2 regions of the Chromobacterium sp. ATCC 53434 genome follow, and region 2 is predicted to be linked to the other one. Evidence: riboswitches for the same ligand, from Rfam matches in the RefSeq annotation. Region 2 holds a riboswitch; the other holds the start of a gene.
The links. A riboswitch is a leader RNA that binds a small molecule or an ion and turns the genes downstream of it on or off. The one in region 2 is predicted to bind thiamine pyrophosphate.
Positions count from the first base shown of each region.

Region 1: another riboswitch for thiamine pyrophosphate. It lies ahead of thiC (phosphomethylpyrimidine synthase ThiC); the one in region 2 lies ahead of CXB49_RS05685 (thiamine ABC transporter substrate binding subunit).

Region 1 is NZ_CP025429.1:4,709,466-4,715,740, forward strand. Features, by position in the region: gene CXB49_RS21000 (uracil-DNA glycosylase) at 1-607, opposite strand, end outside; gene CXB49_RS21005 (rhodanese-like domain-containing protein) at 748-1,074, opposite strand; gene CXB49_RS21010 (protein-L-isoaspartate O-methyltransferase) at 1,077-1,736, opposite strand; TPP riboswitch at 1,853-2,000, shown strand; gene thiC (phosphomethylpyrimidine synthase ThiC) at 2,078-3,976, shown strand; gene CXB49_RS21020 (sporulation protein) at 4,082-4,774, shown strand; gene CXB49_RS21025 (DUF2789 domain-containing protein) at 4,849-5,088, shown strand; gene CXB49_RS21030 (GGDEF domain-containing protein) at 5,209-6,275, shown strand, end outside.
Region 2 is NZ_CP025429.1:1,186,399-1,192,673, reverse strand. Features, by position in the region: gene CXB49_RS05695 (iron ABC transporter permease) at 1-446, opposite strand, end outside; gene CXB49_RS05690 (GNAT family N-acetyltransferase) at 443-997, opposite strand; gene CXB49_RS05685 (thiamine ABC transporter substrate binding subunit) at 1,033-2,049, opposite strand; TPP riboswitch at 2,100-2,194, opposite strand; gene CXB49_RS05680 (DUF1800 domain-containing protein) at 2,319-3,764, shown strand; gene CXB49_RS05675 (DUF1501 domain-containing protein) at 3,775-4,953, shown strand; gene CXB49_RS05670 (ABC transporter substrate-binding protein) at 4,963-5,751, opposite strand; gene CXB49_RS05665 (ABC transporter substrate-binding protein) at 5,942-6,275, opposite strand, start outside.

The DNA of each region.
Region 1 (6,275 bases), 1.6 Mb from region 2:
CCGACAGCGGCGACGGATGGGCGGCGGTCAGCACCAGGTGGCGGCTCTGGTCGATGCGTTCGGCCTTGGTTTGCGCCCAGTTGCCCCACAGCAGGAACACGCAGCCGGGGTTTTCCGCGTTGACGGCGTCGATCAGCGCGTCGCTGACCGTTTGCCAGCCGAACTTGCCGTGGCTGCCGGCCTGATCCCGCTCCACGGTGAACACGCTGTTCAGCAGCAGCACGCCTTGTTGCGCCCAGTGGGTCAGATCGCCGCTGGAGGGGATGCCGAGGCCGAGGTCGGCCGCCAGTTCCTTGTAGATATTGCGCAGCGACGGCGGCACGCGCACGCCGTCCGGCACCGAGAACGACAGGCCCATCGCCTGGCCGTCGCCGTGGTACGGGTCCTGGCCCAGGATCACCACCCTGACGTCGGCCGGCGCGGCGAAGCTGAGCGCGTTGAACACCTGCGGCGGCGGCGGAAACAGCGTCTTGCCGTTTTGGCGCTGCAGCGTGAGCTGGCGGTCTATCTCGGCCAGGCGGGAGGCGATGGCGGGCTGGCCCAATACCGCTTCCCAGTCGGGATGGATGCGGGCGAGGGCGGGGGCGAGGTAGGTCGAAGAAGACATGTCGGGTTCTTTGCGGCGTATCGTCAGGCGGTTAACGTGGTTTGGAATGATGGCTGCGCGATTCGTTCCAAAACAAAACACCGCCCGGAGGCGGTGTTGCTCGGGTGCGTCACCCCTCTGGGGCGACGCACCATCCGATATCAATACCGGGCGACGGACGGGTCCACTTGAACCGACCAGGCATCGATGCCGCCTTGCAGGTTCAGCACCTGCTCGAAGCCGGCGTTCTGCAGGAACAGCGCCACCTGGGCGCTGCGCATGCCGTGATGGCAGATGGCGACGATGACGGTGTCGTCGGGCAGCTCGCCGTTCCGGATCGGGATCAGATTCATCGGAATGTGGACGCTGCCGGCTATGTGCGCCAGCTGGACTTCCCAGCCTTCGCGCACATCCAGCAGCAGCGGGCGCGCGGCCTGCGGATCGGCCAGCAGCGCCGCCAGTTCCGGTGCGGTGATTTCGCGCAGCATGATCAGAAACTGAAGCGGGCCGGCTCGACCGCCTGGAAGTTATGCAGGCGGCCGATACAGGTTTCGAACAGCGCGGTTTCGCGGAAGGCGGTGTCCGACTGGCGCTCGATCAGCGTGCAGCTCATCACCGGCAGGTCGCCGACGACCAGGATCAGGCGGCCGCCGACGGCCAGCTGGTCCTTCAGCTGTTGCGGCACCACCGGCAGCGAGCCGGCGACGACGATCACGTCGTACGGCGCTTGCGCCGGCAGGCCCAGCACGCCGTCGCCTTCGACCAGGGAGACGTTGTCTATGCCGGCCTTCTTCAGGCTGGCGGCGGCGCGTTCCTTCTGCGCCGGATCGATTTCCACGCTGACCACCTGCTTGCCGAGCTTGGCCAGCAGCGCGGTCATGTAGCCGTTGCCGGTGCCGATTTCCAGGATCTTGTCGGTCGGCTTGATCGCGGCGTCCTGCGCCAGCCGGGCTTCCATCTTGGGCTGCAGCATCTTGCCGCCGTTGGGCAACGGCAGTTCGGTGTCGACGAAAGCCAGCTGGCGCTGGCCGTCGGCGACGAAGTCCTCGCGTTTCACGTGAAACAGCAGATCCAGCACGGTGGTATCCAGAACGTCCCACGGGCGAATCTGTTGTTCGACCATGTTGAAACGGGTTTTTTCGAAATCCATCAACTTAAACTCCGGAGGGCTGGGAGTCCGCTCCGTCCGCGGGGGACATCGGCGGCGGCAAGGACTCGTATGATGACGATAACTTGCGATTATCCCATATTTGCCTTACCTTCACACAGCATCGCTAGGGGTCCTGCGCCTGGCGTTCGACGCGGATGACTACCGAAGTGTAGGACATCGGCTCGGATGGCAAGGCGCGGGTGAGAAATACCCTTGGAACCTGACCCGGATAATACCGGCGTAGGGAAGCGTCACCTGCCCTCTATGGCCGCGCCATATCCCGCAGCCGGTTCGTCCGGATCGCTCCTTGCGCCGTTTCATCGCATTTGGAGAACCGCCCGATGAACGCGCCCGTCAACAAGCAGATGGTGGTCGACGCCGCCGCCATTCAACCGCTGCCCAATTCCCGCAAGATTCATGTCGAGGGCAGCCGCCCGGACCTGCGCGTGCCGATGCGCGAGATCGTTCAGGCCGCCACGCCGACGCAGTTCGGCGGCGAAAAGAATCCGCCCATCTTCGTCTACGACACCAGCGGCCCGTACAGCGACCCGTCCGTCCGCATCGACATCCAGAGCGGCCTCGCGCCGTTGCGCGCCGGCTGGATAGCCGAACGCGGCGACTGCGAGCAGCTTGACGGCCTCAGCAGCGAATACGGCCGGGCCCGCGAGGCCGATCCCAAGCTCGCCGAGCTGCGCTTCAATCTGCAGCGCAAGCCGCGCCGCGCCAAGGCCGGCCGCAACGTCAGCCAAATGCATTACGCGCGCCAAGGCATCGTCACGCCGGAGATGGAATTCGTCGCCATCCGCGAAAACCTGAACCGCCGCGCCTATGTAGCCTCGCTCGAGGCCGCCGGCAACCAGCGTCTGCTGGAGCTGATGACGCGCCAGCACAAGGGCCAGAGCTTCGGCGCCCGCCTGCCGGACGAGATCACGCCGGAATTCGTCCGCGACGAGATCGCCGCCGGCCGCGCCATCATCCCGGCCAACATCAACCACCCGGAATCCGAGCCGATGATCATCGGCCGCAACTTCCTGGTGAAGATCAACGGTAACATCGGCAATAGCGCGGTCACCTCGTCCATCTCCGAGGAAGTGGACAAGATGACCTGGGGCATACGCTGGGGCGCGGACACCATCATGGATCTGTCCACCGGCAAGAACATCCACGAGACGCGCGAGTGGATCCTGCGCAACTCGCCGGTGCCGATCGGCACCGTGCCCATCTATCAGGCGCTGGAAAAGGTGAACGGCAAGGCCGAGGACCTGACTTGGGAAATCTTCCGCGACACGCTGATCGAGCAGGCCGAGCAGGGCGTCGACTACTTCACCATCCACGCCGGCGTGCGCCTGGCCTACGTGCCGATGACGGCGGGGCGGATGACCGGCATCGTGTCGCGCGGCGGCTCCATCATGGCCAAGTGGTGTCTGGCCCACCACCGCGAGAACTTCCTCTACACCCATTTCGAGGATATCTGCGAAATCATGAAGGCCTACGACGTGGCCTTCAGCCTCGGCGACGGCCTGCGGCCGGGCAGCGCCTGGGACGCCAACGACGAGGCCCAGCTGTCCGAATTGAAGACGCTGGGCGAGTTGACCGCGATCGCCTGGAAGCATGATGTGCAGGTGATGATCGAAGGCCCGGGCCATGTGCCGATGCAGCTGATCAAGGAGAATATGGACAAGGAACTGGAATGGTGCCACGAGGCGCCGTTCTACACGCTGGGGCCGCTGACCACCGACATCGCGCCCGGCTACGACCACATCACCTCGGCGATCGGCGCCGCGCAGATAGGCTGGTACGGCACCGCGATGCTGTGCTACGTGACGCAGAAGGAGCACCTGGGGCTGCCGAACAAGAACGACGTCAAGGAAGGCATCATCACCTACAAGCTGGCGGCGCACGCGGCCGATCTGGCCAAGGGGCATCCGGGCGCCCAGATCCGCGACAACGCCTTGTCCAAGGCCCGTTTCGAGTTCCGCTGGGAAGACCAGTTCAATCTGGGCCTGGACCCGGACAAGGCGCGTGAATTCCACGACGAGACGTTGCCCAAGGACAGCGCCAAGGTGGCGCACTTCTGCTCGATGTGCGGCCCGCACTTCTGTTCGATGAAGATCACCCAGGACGTACGCGAATACGCGGCCAGCCAGGGCATCAGCGCCCAGGACGCGCTGCAGCGCGGCATGACAGAAAAGTCGGTGGAATTCATTAAAGGCGGCAGCAAGTTGTACGATAAGGTGTAGACCATGAGCGTTTTTTGCTGTTTGTCATGATTTTGTTGGCATAGCATGGCGGCGGCCCGGCATGTTGCCGGGCCGCCTTCATTCAGGATCGCCAAGAACAAAATCATGCTGAAATCTCTTTTTGCCGCCATCGGCGTCGGCGGCGCCACCGTCGATACCCGCTTGCACAATCCCCGTCTGCGCCCTGGAGAACTGCTGCGCGGCGAAGTGACGGTCAACGGCGGCGCCATGGCGCAGGACCTGGTCAAGATAGAGTTGCAATTGCTGGCCGAGATCGACGGCGCCGGCCGGGAGCCGGCGATGCTGGCCAGCCTGCCGGTCTGCGGTCCGTGCCGGATTCCGGCCGGCTGCGAATGGCGGCTGCCGTTCCGGCTGGCGCTGCCGCCGGCGATGCCGGTCAACCATCTGCCGGGCCTGGCCGGCCGGCCGCCGTCGTGGCTGCATACCGATCTGGGCCTGCAGCGGCCGCGGGACGCCGACGCCGGCGGCTGGCTGCAGATCCTGCCGACGCCGCAGATGGAGGTCCTGCTGGACGCCTTCTCCCGGCTGGGCTGGGATTTGTTCGCCGCCGACGTCGCCGGCCCGGAGCGCCGGCAGATTTTCGAGCTGCGTCCGCGCGACGCCGGCTGGAACTGGCGCGCGATAGCGCTGGACTTCGCCGTCGAGCAGGGCGGGGCGACGCCGGTGCGGGTCGTGATAGCCGGCGGCGGCGGGGAGCACCGGCTGGCGCTGCTGCTGGACGCCGACTGGCGGCGGGCGGACTGGCTGGGCGAACTGAGGGCGCGGCTCGGACTCTGAACCGCCTGGAAGACCGGCAGCGTCGCCCCGGCTCCGGGTCTAACATGAAGGGTTTCCAGCCACAGGACGCTGAAATGGATACCAGCAATCACCTGTTGCCCGGCCTGTTCCGCCAGCTTGGCCTGCCCGACGAGCCGACCGCCATTCGCGCCTTCATCGCCAGCCATCCGCTGCCGCCGCGCACTTCGCTGGCCGACGCGCCGTACTGGACGCCGGCGCAGGCCGACTTCCTGCGCCAGGCGCTGGATTGCGACGCCGAATGGAGCGAGGCGGTCGACGAGTTGGCGGTCTTGCTGCAACAGCCCGAGCATTGAGTCTTTCTAATTCCGGATACTGGCCGGACGACATGATCCGCACGTAGAAACCGCATATGACATTGCATAGCCGGCGGGCGCTATATAGTTTTAATTAGGGGTCATGACACGGGGGCCGGTATGAAGCAGACTGACCAAACCCTGCTGGAGCAGCTGCGCATCACCGATTTCGAAATCGAGCAACGCAAGACGCTGTTCGATCTGAAGCCGCGCGACGAATTCCTGCTGCGCGCCGCCGGGGTGCTGATCGAATCGCAGCTGGACGATCTGGTGGCGCGCTTCTACGAGTTGCAGACCAGCACGCCGGAAATCGCGCTGCTGATCGGCGACGCCGACACGCTGCAGCGGCTGCGCAATGCCCAGCGCCGCTACGCGATCGACCTGTTCAGCGGCGTCTACGACCTGGAATACGTCAACAACCGGCTGCGGATCGGCTTGGTGCACAAGCGCATCGGCGTCGAGCCCAAGCTGTACCTGGCGGCGGTGCAGTCGCTGAAGACGCTGATGGTCGACCTGCTGGGCACGCAGATTCCCGATCCCGAAGTCCGCGACCACACGCTATTGGCGATGGACAAGCTGATGATGTTCGACGTGGCGCTGGTGTTCGAGACCTATATCCGCAGCCTGGTGGCGGAGATCGAGACCTCGCGCAACAAGTCGGAACAGTACGCGCAGGCGCTGGAGGAAAAGGTGGCGGTGCGCACCCGCCAGCTGGAGGAAATGTCGCGCACCGATCCGCTGACCGGCCTGTTGAACCGCCGCTACCTGGACGAGACGCTGACGCGGGTGCTGCGCAGCGCGCAACGCCGCCACGAGAAGGTGACGCTGGTGTATCTGGACGTCGACGACTTCAAGACCATCAACGACGGCCAGGGCCACCAGCGCGGCGACGAGATATTGCGCGGGCTGGGGGAGACCATCACCCGCATCACCCGGCTCGAGGACGGCTGCTTCCGCTACGGCGGCGACGAATTCTGCATCGTGCTGCCCAATTGCAGCCGCACCCAGGCCGAGGAGACCTTTGTCGAGCGGCTGCGGCTGGAATTGCACGCCATCCTGCCCGGCATCGCCATCAGCGCCGGCTGTGTCGAGACCGGGCCGGATGATTTCGCCACGCCGGAAACGCTGGTGGGCATGGCCGACCAGCGCATGTACGCGATGAAGCAGGTCCATCGCCACGAAAACGG
Region 2 (6,275 bases):
GCGAAACCGTCGCAGCCGGCTCGCACCACCAGCGGCAGATTGAAGAACAGATTGCCGTACAACAGCAGCCAAGGCGTATCCTGCAGATCGACGCCCAGCAGGCCCTGCGGGCCGAACAGCGCCAGCACGCCCATCGCCGCCACCAGCGTCGGCATCACGAAAGGCAGCAGCAGCAACCGCAACAGCGCCGCGCGGCCGGGAAAGCGATAACGCGCCAGCAGCCAGGCCAGCGGCACGCCGAGCGCCAGGCAGGCCAGGCAGCTGGCCGCGGCCTGGCCCAGCGACCACAGCAGCCGCCAGCGCAGATAAGGATCGGCCAGCAGGCCGGGACTGAATTGCAGGCCGCCTTCGGCCAGCAGCCGGAGCAGCGGCGCGACGGCCAGCGCCAGCAGAAACAACAAGGGCAGCCCGGCCAGCAACAGCCGGGGAACGGCGGACTGCTTCAAACAGCGGCTCCCGGCAACGGCCAGATCGCCGTCAGCACATCTTCGCAGCCGTCGTCGTCGCGCACCTGGCCCGCCTTGGCGAAGCCCAGCTGCGCGGCCAGCGCCTGAGACGGCAGATTGTCGGGCGCGATCGACAGCACCAGCCGCGACACGCCGCCCTGCGCCGCCGCCCAGCCGGCCATCGCCAGCAGGGCCTCGCGCGCGAAGCCCTGGCGGCGGAAGGCCGGGTAGACCGTATAGCCGAGCTCCACGTCGCCGTAGCCGTTCAGATACGGATGGCCGGGCAAGGTGTGGAAGTTGATGTGGCCGACCATGGCCAGATCGTCGCGGCGCAGCAGCGCCCGCGCCGACCACGGCGCGTAGTCCGGCTCCGCCGCCATGTCGGCCAGCCGCACCGCCATCAGCGCCGTCTCCTCCAGCCAGCCATCGGCCGGCCGGGCGCCCAGGCTCTCGATGGCGGCGTCGATGTCGCCGCTCAGGCAGGACTCAAGAAAATCCGCGTCCAGGTGACGCAGGATCAGCCGGGAACTGACGATGTCCGTTATCTTCATCGAAACTCCGCAATAGTCGCCAAAGGAGGAGCCGCTCAGGCGCCCGACTTCAGCACCACCCGCGTCCAGCGGGCGATCCAGCCGCGCTGCTTGGCGGCCAGCGTCGCGTTGTCCGGCGTGTCGTGCGCCGACGGCTGCGGCGCGTGCTTGAACGCCGGGTCCAGCGCGACGCGCTCCGACACCGGATACATCCACATCCGCGTCGGGATGTCCTTCTGCACCGCGTCCGAACGCAGGAAGGCGATGAAGCGCTCGGCCAGCTTGGCCTCCTTGCCGCCGTTGACCAGCGCGGCGCCCTCGACCTGGCGGAACACCGTGCCCGGCAGCAACAGATTGCCGGTCGGCGCTTCGCTCAGTTTTTCCTTGCTGTAGAACACCTCGGCCGCCGGGCTGGTGGCGTAGCTGACCACGATGGGCCGGCCGCCGCCGTTCTTGGAGAAGTCGGTGTAATAGGCCTCGGTCCAGCCCTTGCTGACCTTGACGCCATTGTCGCGCAGCTTGCCCCACAACGCGAAGGCCTTGTCCTCGCCGAGCGCGTGCACGGTCGCGGCCAGGAAGGCCAGGCCGGGACTGGAGGTGGCCGGATTCTCGACCGCCAGCAGGTTCTTGTAGGCCGGCAGCGTCAAATCATTCAGGCTCTTCGGCAGCGGCAGCTTGTTCTTGGCGAACCAGGCCTTGTCGTAGTTCAGCGTCACATAGCCATAGTCGACGGCGGCGGCGCCCGGCAAGCCGACCTTGCCGCCCTTCGCCAGTTCCGCCGGCATCGGCGCGAGCGCGCCGGCCTGCTCGGCCTTGCCTATCAGGCTGTTGTCCAGGCCGAACACCACGTCGGCGATCGGATTTGACTTGGTCAGGATCAGCTTGTTGACCATCTCGCCGGCGTCGCCGGCCTTGATGATGGACACCTTGGCGCCGGTCTCCTTCTCGAAGGCGGCGAGCAGCGGCTTGTCGACGCTGAACGAGCTGTGCGCCAGCACGCGCAGTTCGGCGGCGTGGGCGGACAGGCCGGCCAGGCTCAGGGCGGCGACGACAAGTTTGGGGAACAGCTTCATGGACAATCTCCGTGCGGTACGGCCACGGAGCAAGCAGGCAAGGCGGACGACATTCCGCTTCATCACGCTCCCTCCGCTGGCATGATCCAGATCAGGTTCTCAGGGTGTATCTCAGCCCGCGTTGCAGGCACCCCCGGTGACAGGGCGCCAGTATAGCCGAGATCACGGCAAACAACTTAACACTCTGGCCCCCGCGCTTAATACCGCAGCGAAAACCGGCGGCTATGCTGAGGGTCGAATAGTCATTCCGCATGCCGTGGTGAACCTGGATGATCAAAACCATAGTGCTCGCCTCCGCGCTGCTCGGCCTGCCGTTGACGGCGTTGGCCGACATCGGCGTCGACGGCGCCCGCCACCTGCTGCTGCGCACCGGCTTCGGCGCCAATCCGGCGCAGATCGCCGCGCTGGCGCCGCTGAGCCGCGAGGCCGCCGTCGACAGGATACTGGCCGGCGTCCGCAACCAGCCGGTCACCGCGCCGCCGGGCTGGGCCAACGAGCCGTTCGAGCGGCCCGGACAGCCCGGCCTGAGCGAAGAACAGAAGAAGGCGCTGCAGCAGGAGCGCAATCAGCACGCGGTCGAGCTGCGCAGCTGGTGGCTGACCGAGATGCGCGACACGCCGTCGCCGCTGACCGAAAAAATGACGCTGTTCTGGCACAACCACTTCGTCTCGGCGCTGGACAAGGTGCGCTCTCCGCAGATGATGTACCAGCAGAACCTGCTGCTGCGCCACTACGCGCTGGGCGACTTCGGCCAGCTGCTGCACGCGGTGGCCCGCGACCCGGCGATGATGCGCTACCTCGACACCGCCAACAACCGCAAGGAACAGCCCAACGAGAACTTCGCCCGCGAGGTGATGGAGCTGTTCACGCTGGGCGAGGGCCATTACAGCGAGCAGGACATCCGCGAGGCGGCGCGCGCCTTCACCGGCTGGGGCCTGGACCGCGACGATCAGTTCATCGTCCGCCCGCGGCTGCGCGACACCGGCGAGAAGACCATCTTCGGCCAGCGCGGCAATTTCGACGGCGACGACGTGATCGAGCTGTTGCTGCAGCAGCCGAGCACCGCCGTCTTCGTCACCAACAAGCTGTGGCGCAACTTCGTGTCGCCGACGCCGGACGCCGCGACGGTGAACAAGCTGGCCGCCGACTTCCGCCGCGGCCACTATCAATTGAAACCATTGATGCGGGCCATGCTGCTGACGCCGCAGTTCTGGCGCAGCCAGGGCCTGTTGGTGAAGTCGCCGGTGGAGCTGACCGTCGGCACGCTGGTGACCTTCGATCTCAATCCGCCGGACTGGCGCGTCATCGCAGGCCTGAACCGCCAGCTGGGCCAGGACGTGTTCGCCCCGCCCAACGTCAAGGGCTGGCCCGGCGGCGAGGCCTGGATCAACAGCGCCACGCTGCTGAGCCGCAAGCAGTTCCTGGACCGCGTCGCCCGCGACGCGGCGCCGGCGCGCGACGCCTACGCCCAGGCCGACGGCAGCCTGAACGAGATGGCCGGCCGCGAGGCGCGCATCCGCCGCTTCGTCAGCAAGGGCCTGAGCTCGATGAAGCTTCAGCCGGACGAATGGGCCGCCATCTACGGCGTCAAAAACGGCGCCGACGCCGCGCGCCTGCTGCTGGCGGTGCCGCCGGCCAATCCGCTGCCGGCCAACGCCAGCGGCGCCAAGGCCGTCGCCGGCCTGCTGCTGGACCCGGCCTACCAGGTCGAATGAGGAGCCTGCCATGTTCCAACGACGCGAATTCCTGAAAGCGGCCGGCGCCGGCCTGATGATGTCGGTGCTGCCCAATCTCAGCTGGGCGCTGGCCCCCGCCGGCTACAAGCGCCTCTTGGTGCTGGTGGAACTGAAGGGCGGCAACGACGGACTCAACACCGCCGTGCCCTATGCCAGCGCCGACTACTACCGGCTGCGCCCCGGCATCGCCATCGCCCGCGAGCAGGTGCTGCAGCTGAACGGCGAGATCGGCCTGCATCCGTCGCTGGCGCCGCTGATGCCGCTGTGGCAGGACCGCCAGCTGGCGCTGCTGCAGGGCGTAGGCTATCCGGACCCAAATCTGTCGCACTTCCGCTCGATAGAAATCTGGGACACCGCCTCGGCCAGCCAGCAGTTTCTGACCGAGGGCTGGCTGACGCGGCTGTTCCGCGAGCAGCCGACGCCGAAGCACTTCGCCGCCGACGGCGTGGTGCTGTCCAGCCAGGTGCTGGGACCGCTGGACGGCGGCGCGCGCGCGGTAGTGCTGAGCAATCCGCAGGACTTCGCCCGCCAGGCCAAGCTGGTGGCCGATCAGCAGCCCGGCCGGGCCGGCTCGGCGCTGGAGCATATCTTGAAGGTGGAAGGCGACATCCGCCAGGCCGCCGCCAGCCTGGCGCCGCTGCCGCGCACCGCGCCAAGCGAGGCGCCGACGGCCGGCCCCAAGCCCAACGGCGGCTTCGGCGTGGCGGTGCGCACGCTGACCGACACGCTGGCGCGCGGCGTCGACATCGCGGTGGCGCGCATCACACTGACCGGCTTCGACACCCACGGCAACCAGCAGCCGGTGCAGGGTCGCCTGCTGACCGAATTGGCCGACGGCCTCGCCCAGCTGCGCGCCGAGATGACGCGGCTGGGCCGCTGGGACGACACCCTGGTGCTGAGCTATGCGGAATTCGGCCGCCGCCCGCGCGAGAACGGCAACCGCGGCACCGACCACGGCACCGCCAGCGTCCACTTCGCGCTAGGCGGCCGCGTCAACGGCGGCCTGTACGGCAAGACGCCGCAGCTGGCCGGCGTCAGCGACGGCAATCTGCCGCACGCGATAGACTTCCGCCAGCTGTACGCGACGGCGATAGACGGCTGGTGGGGCAAGGACAGCCATGATGTGCTGGGCGGCCGCTTCGCGCCGCTGCCGCTGCTGCGCGCCTGAACGGCCCGCTCACGGATCCGGATACGGCTCGCCGAACTGGCTGCGGTACAGACGCGCCACCGTGCCGTCCTGCCGCATCGCCTGCAGCGTCCGCGCGAAAGCCTGGCACAGCGGTTCCGGCACGCTGTTGCGGCTGAACACGTAATACCCCTCTCCGGCGCGCCAGGCCGGCGCCAGCGGCGCGATGGCGGGCTGCGGCGGCAGCCGCGCCAGTTCGCGCGGCGCGGTCGACATCGTCGCCAGCAGCAGGTCTATCCGACCCAGCTGCAGCTTGCGCATGCTGACCGCCAGCGTTTCGCCGACGTCGATCCGGATATTGGGCGGCGGCGCCAACAGCCAGCGGTCGACTTCGGCGCCATAGCTGTCGCCGCGGGTGACGCCCAGATGCAGCGGACCCTGCCGGCCCAGGTCGGCGATATCGCGTATCGTCCATTTCGCGCCCCGGTCCCGCCGCGCCCACAGCCGGACTATCGTCGGACTGTAGCCTGGCGCGAAGCAGGCGTAAGCCTCGCGCTCCGGTGTCCTCAGCGCCTGCATCGCCGCGTCCACCTGACCCAGCCTCAATTGCTGCAAGGTGCGCGGCCACGGCATCAGCCGGTAGACCAGCCGACAACCGAGCCTGTCCGCCGCCAGATTGAACAGCTGCACCGAATAGCCGTCGGGCTCGCCGTCGCGTCCCTGGTAGTGGAACGGCGGCCACTCGTCCCAGCCGACGCTGAGCGGCCTGTCGCAGATTCCCGCGGCAATGGCCGGCAAACTCCAGAACGCCAGCCAGACGCAACGACCGATCCCCTCCACCCTTTCCTCCCCCCCGACAACAAGCGCAAGCGCGCTCCCCTACCAATGTAGGACAGAACGCCGCGGCCGATGCGGCCCCGATCCCAACCGGCGACGCGCCCGATCAACGACCAGCGGCGATGGCTTCACACCCCGCCAAGCCCCTTGGCTTCCGGCAGAAAACGGCCGGCGCCACAAAAAGACTTTGGGCTCAGGGATCGGGATACGCGATGTTGAAGCGGCTGCGGTAGAGCCGGTCCACCACGCCGTCGCGCTTCATGTCGCGCAGCGCGCCGGCGAAAGCCTGGCACAGCTCGGGCGATACGCTGCGCTTGCTGAAAACGTAAAAGGCTCCCCCCGCGCGCCATGCCGGCGGCAGGGCCACGATCGCCGGCTGCGGCGGCAAACGGGCCAACTCATTCGGCAGCGTGTCCATGCTGGCCAGCAGCAGGTCTATCCGCCCCAACTGCAGCTTGCGCAAACTGCCGGCCAGCGTCTCCCCGACGTCCAGCTTCACCATGCCGGGAGGCGCTTTCAGCCAACGG